Regions from separate parts of the Clostridium sp. SGI.024 genome, predicted to be linked through region 2. Evidence: riboswitches for the same ligand, from Rfam matches in the RefSeq annotation. Region 2 holds a riboswitch; the other holds the start of a gene.

Region 1 (8,083 bases), on a different contig from region 2:
ATAAAGTAATTCAAGGAAAATTAGATAATATCTCTTTAATAACAAGAGAAAACCTAGAAGGTGCAAGAGTTATTAAAGCCTTTTCTAAAGAAGAAAATGAAAAACAAAGATTTAAAGATGGCACTATTGAACTAGCAGATACAAATATTAAGGTTGGAAAAATATCAGCACTTTTAAATCCTATTACTTATATAATTATGAATTTATCTATAATTGCAATTTTATGGTTTGGTGGCATAAGGGTTAATATAGGTTCATTAACTCAAGGTGAAGTTATTGCATTTATAAATTACATAACGCAAATTTTACTTTCATTAATAGTTTTTTCTCAATTAATTGTTATCCTAACTAAGGGAGCTACTTCAGCTAATAGAGTTTTAGAAATATTAAATATTAAATCATCTATTGAGGATAATAAAAATTCTATTAATTATAAGGCCAATCCTTCTTCACCACTAATAGAATTTAAAAATGTATCATTTTCTTACGAAGATTCAAATGAATATTCATTAAAGGATATAAATTTATCTATATATAAAAATGAAACCATAGGAATAATTGGTGGAACTGGATCTGGTAAATCTACTTTAGTAAATTTAATTCCTAGATTCTATGATGTTTCTAAAGGTGAAGTACTTATAAAGGGTATTAATACTAAAAATTATAATTTAAAAAATCTTAGAAAGTTAATTGGAATAGTTCCACAAAAAGCAGTCTTATTTAAAGGTAGCATATTAGACAATCTAAAATGGGGCAATGAAAATGCTACTATAGAGGATATTAAAGAAGCTCTTGAAATATCACAGTCTGATGTATTTGTAAATTCTTTAAAAGAAAAATATAATTCAGAAGTTTTACAAGGAGGAAAAAACTTTTCTGGTGGTCAAAAGCAAAGACTTACTATTGCTAGGGCTTTAGTTACTAAGCCAGAAATTTTAATCTTAGATGATAGTTCAAGTGCCTTAGATTTTGCAACTGATGCTGCATTAAGACAAGCTTTAAAGGATGAAACCAAGGATATGACAGTTTTAATGGTTTCACAAAGAGCAAGTAGTATAAAAAATGCTGATAAAATAATAGTTTTAGATAATGGTGAAATAGCAGGAATAGGAACTCATGATTATCTTCTTAATAATTGTGAAGTATATAATGAAATATATTCTTCTCAAATCAATAATTAGGAGGTGGACTTTTGAATATTACTATTATTAAAAGAATCTTAAATTATACAAAATCTTATAACAAATATATTTTAATTGCTTTTATAAGTGCAGTTATTAATATAAGCTTAACTTTGCTAACTCCAATATTAATAGGTAGAGCTGTTGATCTTATAATAGGCAAGAATAACGTAGACTTTAATAAACTTGTTAATATATTAATATTGCTATTAGTAACTATAATCTTCTCTTCATTATTTCAACTTATAATGACTAGATGTACAAATATAGTTAGTTATAAAACTATTAAGGACTTAAGAATTGATGTTTTTAATAAATTAAACTCTCTTCCTTTAAAATATATTGATGGGAATTCTCATGGTTCTATTATAAACACTGTTATTAATGATATTGAAATTATATCTGATGGATTACTTCAAGGTTTTTCTCAGCTCTTTACAGGTTTTATAACTATAATTGGAACATTAATATTTATGTTATTTATAGATATTAAGATTGCCTTACTAGTGGTTATTATTACTCCACTATCTTTATTTACTGCTTCAACTATTGCTAAGTATTGTCACTCAATGTTTAGAAATCAGTCAAAGGTTCGTGGTGAATTAACTGGTTATGTAGAAGAAATGATAGGAAATCAAAAAATAGTAAAAGCTTTTTCCTACGAAGATAGAGCTATTGAGAAATTTGAGCTAATTAATAAAAGTATGTATACATATGGCCAAAAAGCTCAGTTCTACTCTGCTCTTACAAATCCAGTAACTCGATTTGTAAATGGAATTGTTTATGCAGTAGTTGGTATAGTAGGTGCAATTAGTGCTATTAATGGTACTTTATCTATAGGAAATCTTTCAGCTTTTTTAAGTTATGCTAATCAATATACTAAACCTTTTAATGAAATTTCTGGAGTAATTACAGAGCTTCAAGCTGCCTTTGCTTCTGCAAGTAGAGTATTTAAAATATTAGATGAAGTCCCAGAAATTCCAGATAAATCTACAGCTATTAATTTAGAAAACTGTGAAGGAAATGTAAGTATTGATAACCTATATTTTTCATATAGTGAAGATAAACCTTTAATCGAAGATTTTAATTTAAAGGTTAAACCTGGTGATAGGATTGCTATAGTAGGCCCTACTGGCTGTGGGAAAACTACATTAATTAATTTGCTTATGAGATTCTATAATATTAAATTTGGAGAGATAAAAATAGATAATATAAATATAGATGACATAACAAGAACAAGTACAAGAGGACTTTATGGTATGGTTCTTCAAGACACATGGCTTTTTTCTGGATCCGTTAGAGATAATATAGCTTATGGAAAGGAAGATGCTACTTTAGATGAAATTATAGAAGCTGCTAAAGCAGCTCACGCTCATAAATTTATTATGAGATTACCTAATGGGTATGATACTATACTTACAGAAGATAGTTCACTATCTCAAGGCCAAAAGCAACTTTTATGTATAGCTAGAGTTATGCTTTCTAAGCCACCTATGCTTATTTTAGATGAAGCTACTAGTAGTATAGACACAAGAACTGAAATTTATATTCAAAGAGCCTTTAATAAGTTAATGGAAGGAAGAACTTCCTTTGTAGTAGCTCATAGACTTTCAACTATTCGTGAAGCAGATTTAATTTTAGTTATGAAGGATGGAAAAATTATAGAGCAAGGTAACCATAATGAATTATTAAATAAAAATGGTTTCTATGCAAATTTATACAATAGTCAATTTGCAACAACATAATAAGGTAATGTCTCAAACTTTTAAATGTTTTCTAAATATGAAAATTAGTTGATAATATATTACTAGAATGATATTATTTATATGTTTTAAAATTAATATTGAATAAATTATACAAAAGGGGGAATAGACTTGACTAAAGATATGACAGTAGGTAGTCCTGTAAAATTAATTTTAACCTTTTCAGTTCCTCTGCTTATTGGAAATATATTTCAACAATTTTATAGTATGGTTGATACAATAATTGTAGGAAGATACCTAGGGGTAGATGCATTAGCTGCAGTTGGCTCCACTGGAGCTATGGCTTTTTTAGTAAATGGTTTTGTAATAGGTTTAACTAGTGGATTTGCTGTTTTAGTTTCTCAAAGGTTTGGTGCTAATGATGAGGAAGGGGTAAAAAAATCCTTCTCTAGTTCATTAATTTTATCTATTATTATGACTGTACTAGTTACTGCTATAAGTATGGGCTCTGCAAAACCTTTGTTAGAGCTTATGAATACGCCTGAAAATATTATAAATGACTCATTATCTTATATTATGATTATATATGCTGGAAATATTGCAATTATTTTTTACAATATGCTTTCAAGCGTTTTAAGAGCTCTTGGAGATAGTAAAACTCCATTATATTATTTGATTGTAGCTTCTATATTAAATGTTATCTTAGATATAGTTTTTATAGTTAATTTTAATATGGGGGTATCAGGGGCTGCTTATGCTACAATTATTTCTCAATCTATATCTGCTATTCTTTGCGGAATACATATAGTAAAGAAATTTCCAATACTAAAACTAAAGAAAAAGCATTGGAAAATAAGAAAAAGTTATGCTGAAAAACAATTAAGAATTGGTATTCCTATGGCACTACAATTTTCTATAACTGCTGCAGGTGCTATGGTTCTTCAAGGAGCACTTAATAATTTTGGTTCAAAAATAATAGCTTCTTATACTGCTGCATCAAAGGTTCAACAATTAGTTATGCAGCCTGCTGTTACCTTTGGTGTAGCAATGGCAACTTATTCTGGACAAAACTTAGGTGCAGGAAGAATTGATCGTATAAAAGAAGGTGTAAAAAAATCTGCAATTATTAGTATAATTGTTAGTATAATTTCTACTATTGTTGTAGTTTTATTTGGTGGAACCTTTACTCAGATGTTTATGAATGGAAATGATATTGAAGTTTTATCTTATGCTAAGCATTACTTAAATACTGTTTCAGTATTTTACATACCATTAGGACTTATTTTCATATATAGAAATACACTGCAAGGTCTTGGTGAAAGTTTTGTACCTATGATGGCTGGATTTGCTGAAATGGTAGCAAGAACTGTTGTAGCCTTTACTCTTCCATTATTACTTGATTTCACAGGAATAGCTCTTGCAGATCCAGCTGCATGGATAGCAGCTTGTGTACCTCTTATGATAACTTACTATAAAAGGATAAATATAATAATGAAAGAAAAACAAATTACATTAAATCAGCAACATAAATTATAATTTTAGAAACTCCCCCTAGGGAGTTTCTAACTAAATTCTACATTCTTCCTTCTTACTTTTTCATTTCATATAGCATTTCTATATGAGGAATATCATCTTCTAAATAAACATCTGAAACTTCTATAAATCCTAAGCTTTTATAAAATTCCTTAATGTAAACTTGTGCTGAAATTCTAATAGGACTATCACCATATTTATCTTTAATAAACTGTATTGCAAGTTCCATAGACTTTCTTCCTAAGTTTTTTCTTCTATATTCCTTATGAACTACTACCCTCCCTATAGACATTTCCTTATAGGATACTCCCTTATGAAGTATTCTAAGAGTAGCAATAACCTTATCATCTTCTATACATAATAAATGAAATGCTTCTAGGTCCTTTCTATCACAATCTTGATAAATACATTCTTGCTCTACTATAAATACACTATTTCTAAGTTCAAGAATTCTATATAATTCACATACTGATAATTCCTTAAACTCTTTTATTTCCCATTTCATATTTTCACACCTTTACTTATAACTTTTTAAATAAATTATATCATATAGTTTTATATAAATTTTTATACTATAAATCATTAAATTAAAATAATATTTGTAAAAAATAATCTTAATAATATCATAATAAATATTTTTACATATAATAAATAATAATATTATTAATTAGGTGTATCAAAATGAATTACCTACTTGAAGTACAAAATTTAAAACTTTTAGGAACTGGTGCTGAGGGATCTGTTTATTTAACTCCTGAAGGATATGCTTTTAAAGTCTTTAAAAATATAGAAAATGCTAAAAGTGAGGATGAAATACTTAAACAAACTGCTGATAGCCGCTTTTTCCCTAACTCTATAGTAAGAGTTAGTAATATATTAATAAGAGAATATGTTGGCGGAGTTACCCTTAAAGAATATATTTCTAAACATGGTTTACCTTATAATTTATCAATAGAAATAATAGACTTAATAGAAGATTTAAAGAGACTTAATTTTAAAAGGATTAATTTTAGGAACGCTCATATCTTTGTAAGCTCTAAGGGAAAAGTCAAAGTTATTGATCCAAGAAAACCCTACTCTAAAACTACTCCTTATCCTAAAGACATAGTAAAAATACTTGTTAAATATCATCTTTTTGACAAATTTTTAAAGGATGTATTAAAGTATAAACCTTCACTATTACCTTACTGGACTTTAGCATATGATTACCTTGCAGAACCAAGAGTAAAAAGAATTCATAGATATGGTTAACTTTAAAATGGAGCTACATATTAGCTCCATCTTAATATTACGTTATATAGTAATATTCTTGATTCTTCTATTTCTTATTGACTTTATATTGAATATTATATAATATTTACTTATAACATAATAATTAAGTGCTAGGGGTGCCTTTGTGCTGAGAAATGATTTTATCATTAACCCTCTTTAACCTGATCTGGGTAATACCAGCGTAGGAAAGCCAAGAAATTTATTAATAATATTTTTTATTACTAATAAAAGTTTACCTCCTAGCATTTAAAAAGGGAGGTTTTTTTATGAATAATTTTATTAACACATTAAAGGAAGGCTTTACTGAAATTTTTAACAGTCCATTATCTTTGGCTACTCTTATTGGAGTTACTATTTTAATTTTAGCTTTTATAAGGTTTAAGAAGATAAATTTAAACACAAAAGTAATGGCGAGAATAGGTATAGCCTTAGCCTTAGCTACAATACTTCATCTTATTAAAATAGTTGATTTGCCTAATGGTGCAGGAAGTATAAATCTTGGTAGTATGGTTCCTATCCTTATTATATCTTTTATGTATGGCCCAGAAATCGGAATGCTAACAGGTTTCTTATTTGGAATTATATATTTAATTATAAGCCCTTATATTTTACATCCAATACAAGTATTGTTTGATTATCCTCTTCCATATATGGCTGTAGGACTTGCTGGTTTCTTTAAAAATAACAAACTTATTGGTGCAACCTTTGGTATGTTTATAGAATTTATATTCCACTTTATATCAGGTGTATTATTCTTCGGCCAATTTGCTCCAGAAGGATGGTCTCCAGTACTTTACTCCTTTATTATGAATGGTTCAGTGGTTGGAGGTAATTTATTAGTAGTTTTAGTTATTCTTTCATTAATACCAATTTCAAGGCTAGTAAATAAAAATGTTTTCTCTAATTGATTATTTTTGTAAACTTTGTATTAAAAAAAACTTATTCCAAGCATCATTAATTATGATGGGAATAGTAATCTTATTATATATTGTTTTTGGGATTATAATTTTTTCTTTGTTAGCAAATAATTCTGTAAGATATTAATTATAAAGAGGCAGGGAGAAAATCCCCTGCCTCTTTATTAAAATATAAAATAATATTTATTATCATATCTCTTATGAATACATTATTAAAATAGAGTTAGCTCTTAAAGTTGGAATCTCATTTTTTCTTACTTTCATTATACCTTCATCATTTATAATTTCATTTATAGCAAGTAATTCCCACTCATTACTTATAGTATTTGTTATAAATTTATTAACATCATAATTATCTATATCTGTAGCATTAAAAATCACAATTATTTCTTTAGCTCCACCTATAGCATTTTCATCTTTATAATGCCACTTTATTACTCCAACTTTTTCATCACCATTTAAAAAATTAATATCTATTTTATTAACATCTTCCTTCTTATCAAATCTAAATGCTTTAAATTTCTTTCTTATTCTTATTAACATTTTTACATAATTGAATACCTCATAGTATTTAACTTTATCAATCCAATAAATAGCATTTATATTATCAGGGCTTTTATAACTATTATGATCACCACTTTTACTCCTTAAAACTTCTGCTCCACCTTGGATAAATGGTATTCCTTGAGATAATAAAATTATAGAAAGGGCTAAAACATTTCTTCTTACTAAGTGATTATCGAAGATATTATCTTCTTTTATTATTCTATATTCATTAGGCTTAATACTTTGATTTAAGCTTTTCTCTATTTGATCCCAAAGAGTATAATTATCATGTGCATCTACATAGTTTATACTTTCAACTGGGTTTTCTGTAAGAGTATTAATTGAACCTTTTAATCCTTCTATCATACTCCAAGCAGTAGGCCCATCATGTTGTTTCCCATTAACAAAGCCATTTGACGGAGAATTATTTCCTCTAATAAAATCTCTAAAGATATCATTGAAAACTGAAAAATCCTGGCCTTTTTGCATCCCTTTACATATACCATTTACAAGGGGAGAGTCTCCTCCTTTCCATGGTTCACCATAAATTAGAATATTGTCATTAACTTCATTAATAGTTTCTACTATTTCTTTCATGGTATCAATATCTATTAGTCCCATAAGGTCAAATCTAAATCCATCAATATTATAATCATTAATCCAATGTTTAATAGAATCTACTATATATTTTCTTACCATTGGTCTTTCAGTTGCTAACTCATTACCACATCCAGATCCATTTGTATATCTTCCCCTATAATTAGATCTAAAATAATATCCTGGTACTAATTTATCTAAATTAACAGTTTCTTGCATATGATTATAAACAACATCCATAATTATTCTTATATTGTTTTTATGAAGGCTTCTTATCATACTTCTAAGCTCTACTATTCTTGAAATAGGTGAATAAGGATCGCTAGAATAACTT
Region 2 (8,083 bases):
TATAGACCATATATAACATTTGGAGCACCGGTATTAGGAATTATATTTGTAGTAATGTTTATGGCTCCAGATTTAAGTGTAAGTGGAAAAATAGTTTATGCATATACAACTTATATTTTGTATAGTTTAGCGTGGACAGTTGTACAAATTCCGCAACTTGCACTTCCAATTATTTTGAGTAATAGCACAACTCGTCGTACAAAGGTTCAAGCTATCTTCCAAGCCCTTGGCAATATAGGAAATTTAGCAGCTGTATCATTAGCTATTTATATGTTAAAGTGGTTTGGTGGTGATGGAAATAAAGATGCATGGTTTAAAGTAACAGTAATTTTTGCAATATTCTGTACAATAATGTTTATATTATCTGCAATGTCTGTTAGAAAACTTGATGTTTACAATCCTACTCTAGATACTAAAGCTCAATCAACTAAGAAAATACCTTTTAAAGATAAAATAAAAGTTGTTACTTCTAATATAGCTTTATTAATGGTACTTATTAGTTTTGGGACAGATGCTTTAGCTCTTCAAATCGGAAATGGACTAAATATGTATTTTTTTAAATATAATATGGGAGAAAAACAACATCTCATGGGTTATCTTGGATGGGCAACCGCTATATTTTCTTTTGTATTGATTGCTATAGTTGGATGGTATGTAGGTAAACTTGGAAAGAGAAAGGGGATAATTTTAGCTGAAGCACTAGCTATTATTCCAGCACTTGGGTTAATATTTGCTCCTGTAAAAAATACTTTTTTAATTATGATATTCTTAATATCATCAGTTCTTATTGGTGCTATTACAAATATGTTATGTAGATCAGCTGTTTTAGATTCTGCTAATTATGCAGAGTGGAAAATTGGTATAAATGGGTCGGCATTAGTTTCATCTACATTTACATTTGTAAATAAACTTTCACAAGCATTTGGAGCATTTATAATGGGTTATGTCCTTCAGTTTGTAGGATATTCAGCAAATCTTACACAACAAACACCAGAAACATTAAAAGCAATTGTATACATGAAAAGCTTAATTCCAGCAGCTGCATTTTTATGTTCAGTTATTGCTATGATGTTTTATCCTCTTGATAAGAAAAAAGAAGCTGAGATGGAGAAGTTTATAACAGATAAGCGTGAAAAAGAGCTAGAAGCAAACAAATTAATAGAAGCAGAGATTATAAATAGTAATTAATATAAAACCATAATTATGGATTTATGATCACTGAAACTTTAGAAAAATTAGTAAGGAAAGAACTTATTTATGGATAGTTTTTAAAAGATTTATTTGAATATTAATGAAGATATCCTAGTAATTTAGTTGGTTACTAAGATATCTTTTTTATTTATAATAACTTAATTCAAATAAATATAAGTAAATTAAATGAAGATGAATTAACATAAAAAAATTGTATTTTTAAAAGATGGATATATTATAAATAGTATAGAAAAAAATTAATCGAGAGAAAGCTTCTTCTATGATATATTAAATAACTTATCAAAGATAGGAGGAGGAAAAAGTGACCTTCAAAAGTTTTGTGATTAAAAGTAGATTAATTAATGCTGATAGAAATACAATAGATAATTATAACTCATATTATATGCAAACTATGATTAGGATATATAAAAATATATTAATATTAGATAGAAGCTAAATTTAAACTAAAAATAACTCTAAGTAGATTATGTCGTTCATCTACTTAGAGTTATTTTTATATATGTTAATTTTAAGTTAGTAAACTATAAATGAAGAAAATTTGATAAAAATATTTATTTTACACTTATATATTACCACAAAATTCTAAAAATTTCAAGTCTTGTAGTAGTGCTATGTTAGGAGTAGAGTGTATTAAAGAGGTGATTTGCATGAATGAAAATATTACTTTAGCATTTCAGAATATACAAAAAAAGCAAGCTGTAATAGAACTTAAAGGTTGCAATGAACTAACTATTAAATACGGCTTAACTTTATCTGATGAAGATATTAATGAGCTAGTTGAGTATCGTTTTAAGGCACTAAAGGATACAGGAAGAATTGAATTTTCAGAAGGCGTTATGAAAAAGATAGTAGAAGCTTTTTGTGATTCCCCTTATATAATGCAACAAAATTATAAAGATACTTTAATGGAACTTCAAGACTGCTTTTATTACTTTAAAGGTGAAGCTATGGAGCAAATAGCTGATGACGAACTTATCACTTTTATGAAAATTCATTTTAATGAAGAGTGCCAAGGATCCTTAGAGTATTTGAGCGAAACTAATTTAGAGGAGCTTTGTAGAAATACAAGATATGGATTTAGAGGTAGATATACTGATATTTAATAAATATTATAATATTTAATTAATGATTAGCAAAAGTATGAATAAAGTTTTGGAGGTATTATGGAAGAAAATAATACTAGTTTATTAGTATTTTCTGATGAAATACAAATAGACGGAAATATTACTAAAGAAGAGAGAATGTTAATTGAAGCAAAGATTTACAATTTACTTGGAAAATGGACTGAAAGATATACCATGGGAGATAGTACTTCAGTTCCAATAGAAGTTGCGGAAGAGTTGCTTAAATCAATTTGTTTTTCTCTTGGTTTAGAATTAAAGAAATTAAAAGATCCAATTAAAAGTTTAATGGAAAAAGATTTAATTGATTTATTAAAGGATTCATGGGAAATAATAGAGTCTATGATTGTAATAGGTAAAAATCTATTAGAGGATGTTTTAAAAACTCATCTAATATTGGGAACATATCTTACAATGATACATTAAAGGAAATAAAAGCATCATTTAAAAAATATGATTATAGATTCTTTGCTCATAAAATAGAATGTAGCATAGATTATCAGCTTTCTAATCCTGTATCTGAAAGCCTTTGTGGAATTGAATATATAAATGAATATTTGAAATCATTGCTTATAGAAAATAAATTTTGTAAAGCATTCCATAGGGATAAAATTATTAATATATTAAATGGGTATTGCAAAGATTATAAAGGGTTATTAATTAATATTTTTGAGCCTATACTAACAAATGCTATAGGACTTGAAATTCTAGGCAGAGATATATTTAAATTAAATATTTCGGAAATAGAGAGAGAAATGTTATTAAGTATATTTAAAGGACTATCTAAAGAAGAGATCATTGAAGAATTAATAAATTCATCCAATAGAGTATGCAACACTATAGGCATAATCGATAAAGAAGAAATAGAATATATTAAAAAATCAGTGATAAATATCTATCCTAGAATAGAAGTTGGATTATTAACAGGAGATATTGAAAATATATTTCTAAGTTTCAAAAATGAAGAGAATTTTGAAAAAGATATATTTATAGATAATGAGCTTATGGATAACGAAAAGCTACGTAACTTAATTACTGAAATAAAAGATTGTAGATTTATTTCAGATAAAGTATCTATTGTAAAGCAAGAAGTCAAAAGTATAGGAGATTTAGTAGAAATATTAAGTGAGTGCTTTTGGGGAGAAGACAGTATAGAATTATTTAAAGCTTTTTCACAAGAAGAAATATATTTACTTAAATATTATTTAGATAATAAAGAAGACTATATTTCAGATTCTAAATGGGAAATAAAGCTCATTGAGTATTTAAGTAATAAAAATAATTAAGAATAATAAATTACTCTTTAGTATATAGATATTAATTAATCATCTTTATGAAAGGAGATTATATGTATATAGATTGTCATACACATTTAGATTTTTTTGAAGATAAAATTGAAGAAGCAATAAGCGATATTAATGATAATAAGATACTTACTATAGCTAATAGTATGAATATAGAAAGTTATATTAAAAATAAAGAGTACAGTAAGAAAAGTGAATTTATTATGCCTTGTTTTGGTATACATCCATGGAAGGCAGCAGAATATAAGGAAGATTTACAAGAGCTTATTCCATATATTGAAGAAAGTGAAATTATAGGGGAAATAGGTTTAGACTATCTTTGGGTAGAAGATAAGAGTACCTTTGAGCCACAAAGAAGGATATTTTACTTTATGTTAGAAGAAAGCATTAAGAGAAATAAAGTTATAAGCCTTCACACTAAAGATGCAGAAGAAGAGATATATGAGGCTCTTAAAAAATATAATTATAATAAAGCAATAATTCATTGGTATAGTGGGGATATAAATACACTAGAAAAGTTAATTGATCTTGGATGTTATTTTACTATAAGTGTAGATATAGGATATTCAGAAAAAACTTATGAAGTCTTAAGTAGAATACCTATAGATAAATTACTTATTGAAACTGATGGACCAACAGCATTAGAATGGGTTAATGGAGAGTATGGATATCCAAGTGAAATAATAAAAGTATATGAGAAAGTAGCTCAATTTAAGGATGTTAATGTGAATGAGTTTTTAGTCATTGTTGAAGAAAATTTTAAAAGGTTATTAAATAAGGAGTTTTAGTTGTTATATATGGAGCATAGAAAATAAAGTAATAATAAACCACAAAGGTATATAATTAATAATTATTATTAATTAGCTTGACATTTATAACCAAAATGAATACTATGTATATATAAACTTAATAATTTATCTGGGGGGGCAGTGAACTGTCTGAGATAAAATTGATACAATTTTGACCCATAAACCTGATTTGGATAATGCCAACGTAGGGAGAATAGTATTGTTTTTCATTACAAATTAAGCTATTGAGCAGCATTCTTATCAAGGGATGCTGTTTTTTTTGTTTTTATATACTCTATCAGATTTAGGAAAAATTATTTAAGTTAATTTTAATATAGAGGAGGAATTTTTTATGGCACTTTGCAATGTAAGTCTTCAGGTAATACCTTCAGTTAGTGAAGAAAGAATTTATCCTGTAGTGGACAAGGTTATTGAGTATATTGCTTCTACTGGAGTAAAGTATGAAGTTGGAGCAATGGAAACCACAATGGAGGGAGAACTAGATGACTTACTAGAGATAGTGAAGAAGGCTCAAGAGATATGTACAGAAGAAGGTGCATCAAGAGTTTGTTCTATGGTTAAAATAGACTATAAAAAAGAAGGCGTGACTATGGATGAAAAAATCAAAAAATATAGGGAATAAACTTGCACCTATAATATTTATATTAATTTTATTAAGCATATGGGAAGTAGCTGTAAGAGCAGGAGGAATAGAAAAATACATTATGCCAGCTCCTACGGATGTTATTAAGGTATTAATTAGTGACTTTAAAGTCATGATACCTCATATACTAGCAACATTATATGAAGGCTCTGTTGGATTTATAATTTCTATAGGACTATCTATTATACTAGCTGTAATTATGGATATGGTTCCATTAATAAAGAAAGCTCTTTATCCAGTTTTAGTTATATCACAAACTATACCAACTATTGCTTTGGCACCACTTTTTATTATATGGTTTGGCTTTGGTTATTTACCTAAAATAATTGTAGTTGTAATTGTATGTTTTTTCCCAATAGTAATAAGTATAGTAGATGGATTAGAAGGTGTAGACAAGGATTTAATAAATCACTTTAAGCTTATGGGAGCATCTAAGCTTAATATATTTATACATTTAAAGCTTCCTTATGGAATGATAAGTTTCTTCTCAGGTATGAGAATAGCTGCAACTTATAGTATTATGGGAGCAGTAATTGGAGAATGGCTTGGAGGAGATAAGGGACTTGGCGTATATATGACAAGAGCAAGAAGTGCCTATGCTTTAGATAAAATGTTTGCAGCCATAGTTATAATAGTAGCTATAAGTATGGCAATATTTATTTTAGTTTCAATTATGGAAAAAATTTTTACTCCATGGAATTATAAAAAAACAAATAGTAAAAGGGAAAATAATTAGTTAGAGGTGAAAATAATGATAAAAAAGAAGTTATTATCAGTAGTATTAGCATCAGTAGCAGCATTAACTTTATTTACAGGATGTAGTAATAATAAAGAAACTAGCAAAGATGGAGATTTACAAAAGGTTACATTAATTTTAGATTGGACACCTAATACTAATCATACTGGGTTCTATGTAGCACAGGAAAAAGGATATTATAAGGATTTAGGTTTAGATGTTGAAATAATTCAGCCATCAGAAGGATCATCTCTACAGCTTCTTGCTGCAGGAAAAGGTGATTTTGCAGTTAGTTATCAAGAAGATTTAACTTATGCTAGAACATCAGATAGTCCATTACCTGTTATGGCAATAGCAGCTATAATACAACATAACACATCAGGCTTTACATCACCTAAAGAAAAGGGAATAGAGACTGTAAAAGACTTTGAAAATAAAGTTTACGGTGGATGGGGAAGTCCATCAGAAGAAGCTATTTTAAAGGCTGTTATGGAGAAAAATGGAGCTGATTTTACTAAATTAAAGATGGTAGATGCAGGTACAGAAGATTTCTTTATAGCAACCAAAAATAATTTAGACTTTGAATGGACTTTTGAAGCTTGGACAAATATTGAAGCAAAGCTTAGAGGTTTTGATATTAATTATATTCCAGTTAGAGATTTAGATCCAGCTTTAGATTACTATACTCCTATTATTGCTACAACTGAGAATACAGTTAATAATAAGAAAGATTTAGCTAAAAAGTTTATGGAAGCAACTACAAAAGGATATGAAGATGCAATAGCAAATCCAGAAGAAGCTGCTAAATTATTAGTAAGCAAGGTGCCTGAAATAAGTGAAGAATTAGCAATAGAAAGTCAAAAATATCTAGCTGATAAGTATATGGAAGGTACTAATATTTGGGGAGAAATGAAGGATAGTGTATGGGATAACTATACTAAATTCTTGTATGATAATAAATTAATTAATAAGGATATGAAAGCAAGCGAGGCTTATACAAATGAATTCTTATCAAAATAAGATTTTAATAAAAAATATTTCTAAATCCTTTGATAACATGGAAATATTAAAGGATATTAATATTGAAGTTAATGAAGGAGAGTTAATTTCAATACTTGGACCTTCAGGAAGTGGAAAAAGTACTATATTTAATATATTAACTAATATTATTAGCAGTGATAATGGTGAAATTAATATAAATGGTGATATAAGCTATATGTATCAAAAGGATATGATGGTTCCGTGGAAGAAGGTAATAGATAATATAGGTATTCCACTTATTTTTAAGGGTAAAAATAAGAAGGATTCTAGGGAAGAAGTAAAGAAACATATAAATGACTTTGGACTTAGTGGTTTTGAATATAAATATCCATCTCAATTATCAGGTGGAATGAAGCAAAGAGCTAATTTCTTAAAGACATATTTAACATCTAAAGATATTATGCTTTTAGATGAACCTTTTGGAGCATTAGATTCTATGACAAGAAGGAAGATGCAAAGATGGTTATTAGATTTAACAAAAGAAATGAATTCAACTATATTATTTATAACTCATGATATAGAAGAGGCAATATTACTTTCAAATAGAATTTATATAATCTCAGAAAAGCCTGCAATTATTAAGGGGGAGATTATAGTTAATTTACCTAAAGAAAGAAATGAAAATATAGTTACTACTGAAGAATTTATAAATATAAAAAAGCAAATATTGAATTTAATGTAGATTAACATATAAATAATAAGAGTTTTGAGCATTGATTAAAATATCAATATCAAGACTCTTTTTATTTATGAAACTAAGATTTAAAATATTTTGATAATTACACAACATATAGTGTTTTTAAAACTTATAGCACCATATGTAGTACAAATTATAAAAGTCAAGACTTGAAAGTGATTTTTTTATTATGTAATATAGAGAAAGACAAAAAGTAAAGGATAGGTGAAGCATGTTGATAGTTGTTGGAGGAATGATTGGACTTGGTAAAAGTTCTGTTGCTGAAATTCTAGGAAATCATTTCAATTCAGATGTATTTTATGAAAGTGTAGATGATAATCCTATATTACCTTTATTCTATAGCGAAAGTGAAGAAGAAATTCAAAAAAGAAGATATCCATTTTTATTACAACTTTATTTTTTAAATACAAGATTTAAAAGCATAAAAGAAGCACTAGTAAACAATAATAATGTTTTAGATAGATCAATATATGAAGATTGGTATTTTGCCAAGAAAAACATGGAGCTTGGAAGAATAAAT

Evidence for each region. A riboswitch is a leader RNA that binds a small molecule or an ion and turns the genes downstream of it on or off. The one in region 2 is predicted to bind thiamine pyrophosphate.
Region 1: it holds a riboswitch for thiamine pyrophosphate, as region 2 does, so the genes downstream of both, thiT (energy-coupled thiamine transporter ThiT) here and ACQRD5_RS00035 (MTH1187 family thiamine-binding protein) in region 2, are expected to answer to the same signal.

The regions. Positions count from the first base shown of each region.
Region 1 is NZ_JBNPON010000046.1:14,094-22,176, reverse strand. Features, by position in the region: gene ACQRD5_RS12230 (ABC transporter ATP-binding protein) at 1-1,181, shown strand, start outside; gene ACQRD5_RS12225 (ABC transporter ATP-binding protein) at 1,193-2,926, shown strand; gene ACQRD5_RS12220 (MATE family efflux transporter) at 3,056-4,420, shown strand; gene ACQRD5_RS12215 (GNAT family N-acetyltransferase) at 4,473-4,922, opposite strand; gene ACQRD5_RS12210 (serine/threonine protein kinase) at 5,099-5,668, shown strand; TPP riboswitch at 5,792-5,894, shown strand; gene thiT (energy-coupled thiamine transporter ThiT) at 5,956-6,597, shown strand; gene pulA (type I pullulanase) at 6,805-8,083, opposite strand, start outside.
Region 2 is NZ_JBNPON010000001.1:2,802-10,884, reverse strand. Features, by position in the region: gene ACQRD5_RS00060 (MFS transporter) at 1-1,188, shown strand, start outside; gene ACQRD5_RS00055 (hypothetical protein) at 1,514-1,648, shown strand; gene ACQRD5_RS00050 (DUF6323 family protein) at 1,860-2,315, shown strand; partial or broken gene ACQRD5_RS00045 (DUF6179 domain-containing protein) at 2,376-3,619, shown strand; gene ACQRD5_RS00040 (TatD family hydrolase) at 3,682-4,425, shown strand; TPP riboswitch at 4,547-4,655, shown strand; gene ACQRD5_RS00035 (MTH1187 family thiamine-binding protein) at 4,778-5,068, shown strand; gene ACQRD5_RS00030 (ABC transporter permease) at 5,040-5,825, shown strand; gene ACQRD5_RS00025 (ABC transporter substrate-binding protein) at 5,841-6,845, shown strand; gene ACQRD5_RS00020 (ABC transporter ATP-binding protein) at 6,826-7,548, shown strand; gene ACQRD5_RS00015 (deoxynucleoside kinase) at 7,775-8,083, shown strand, end outside.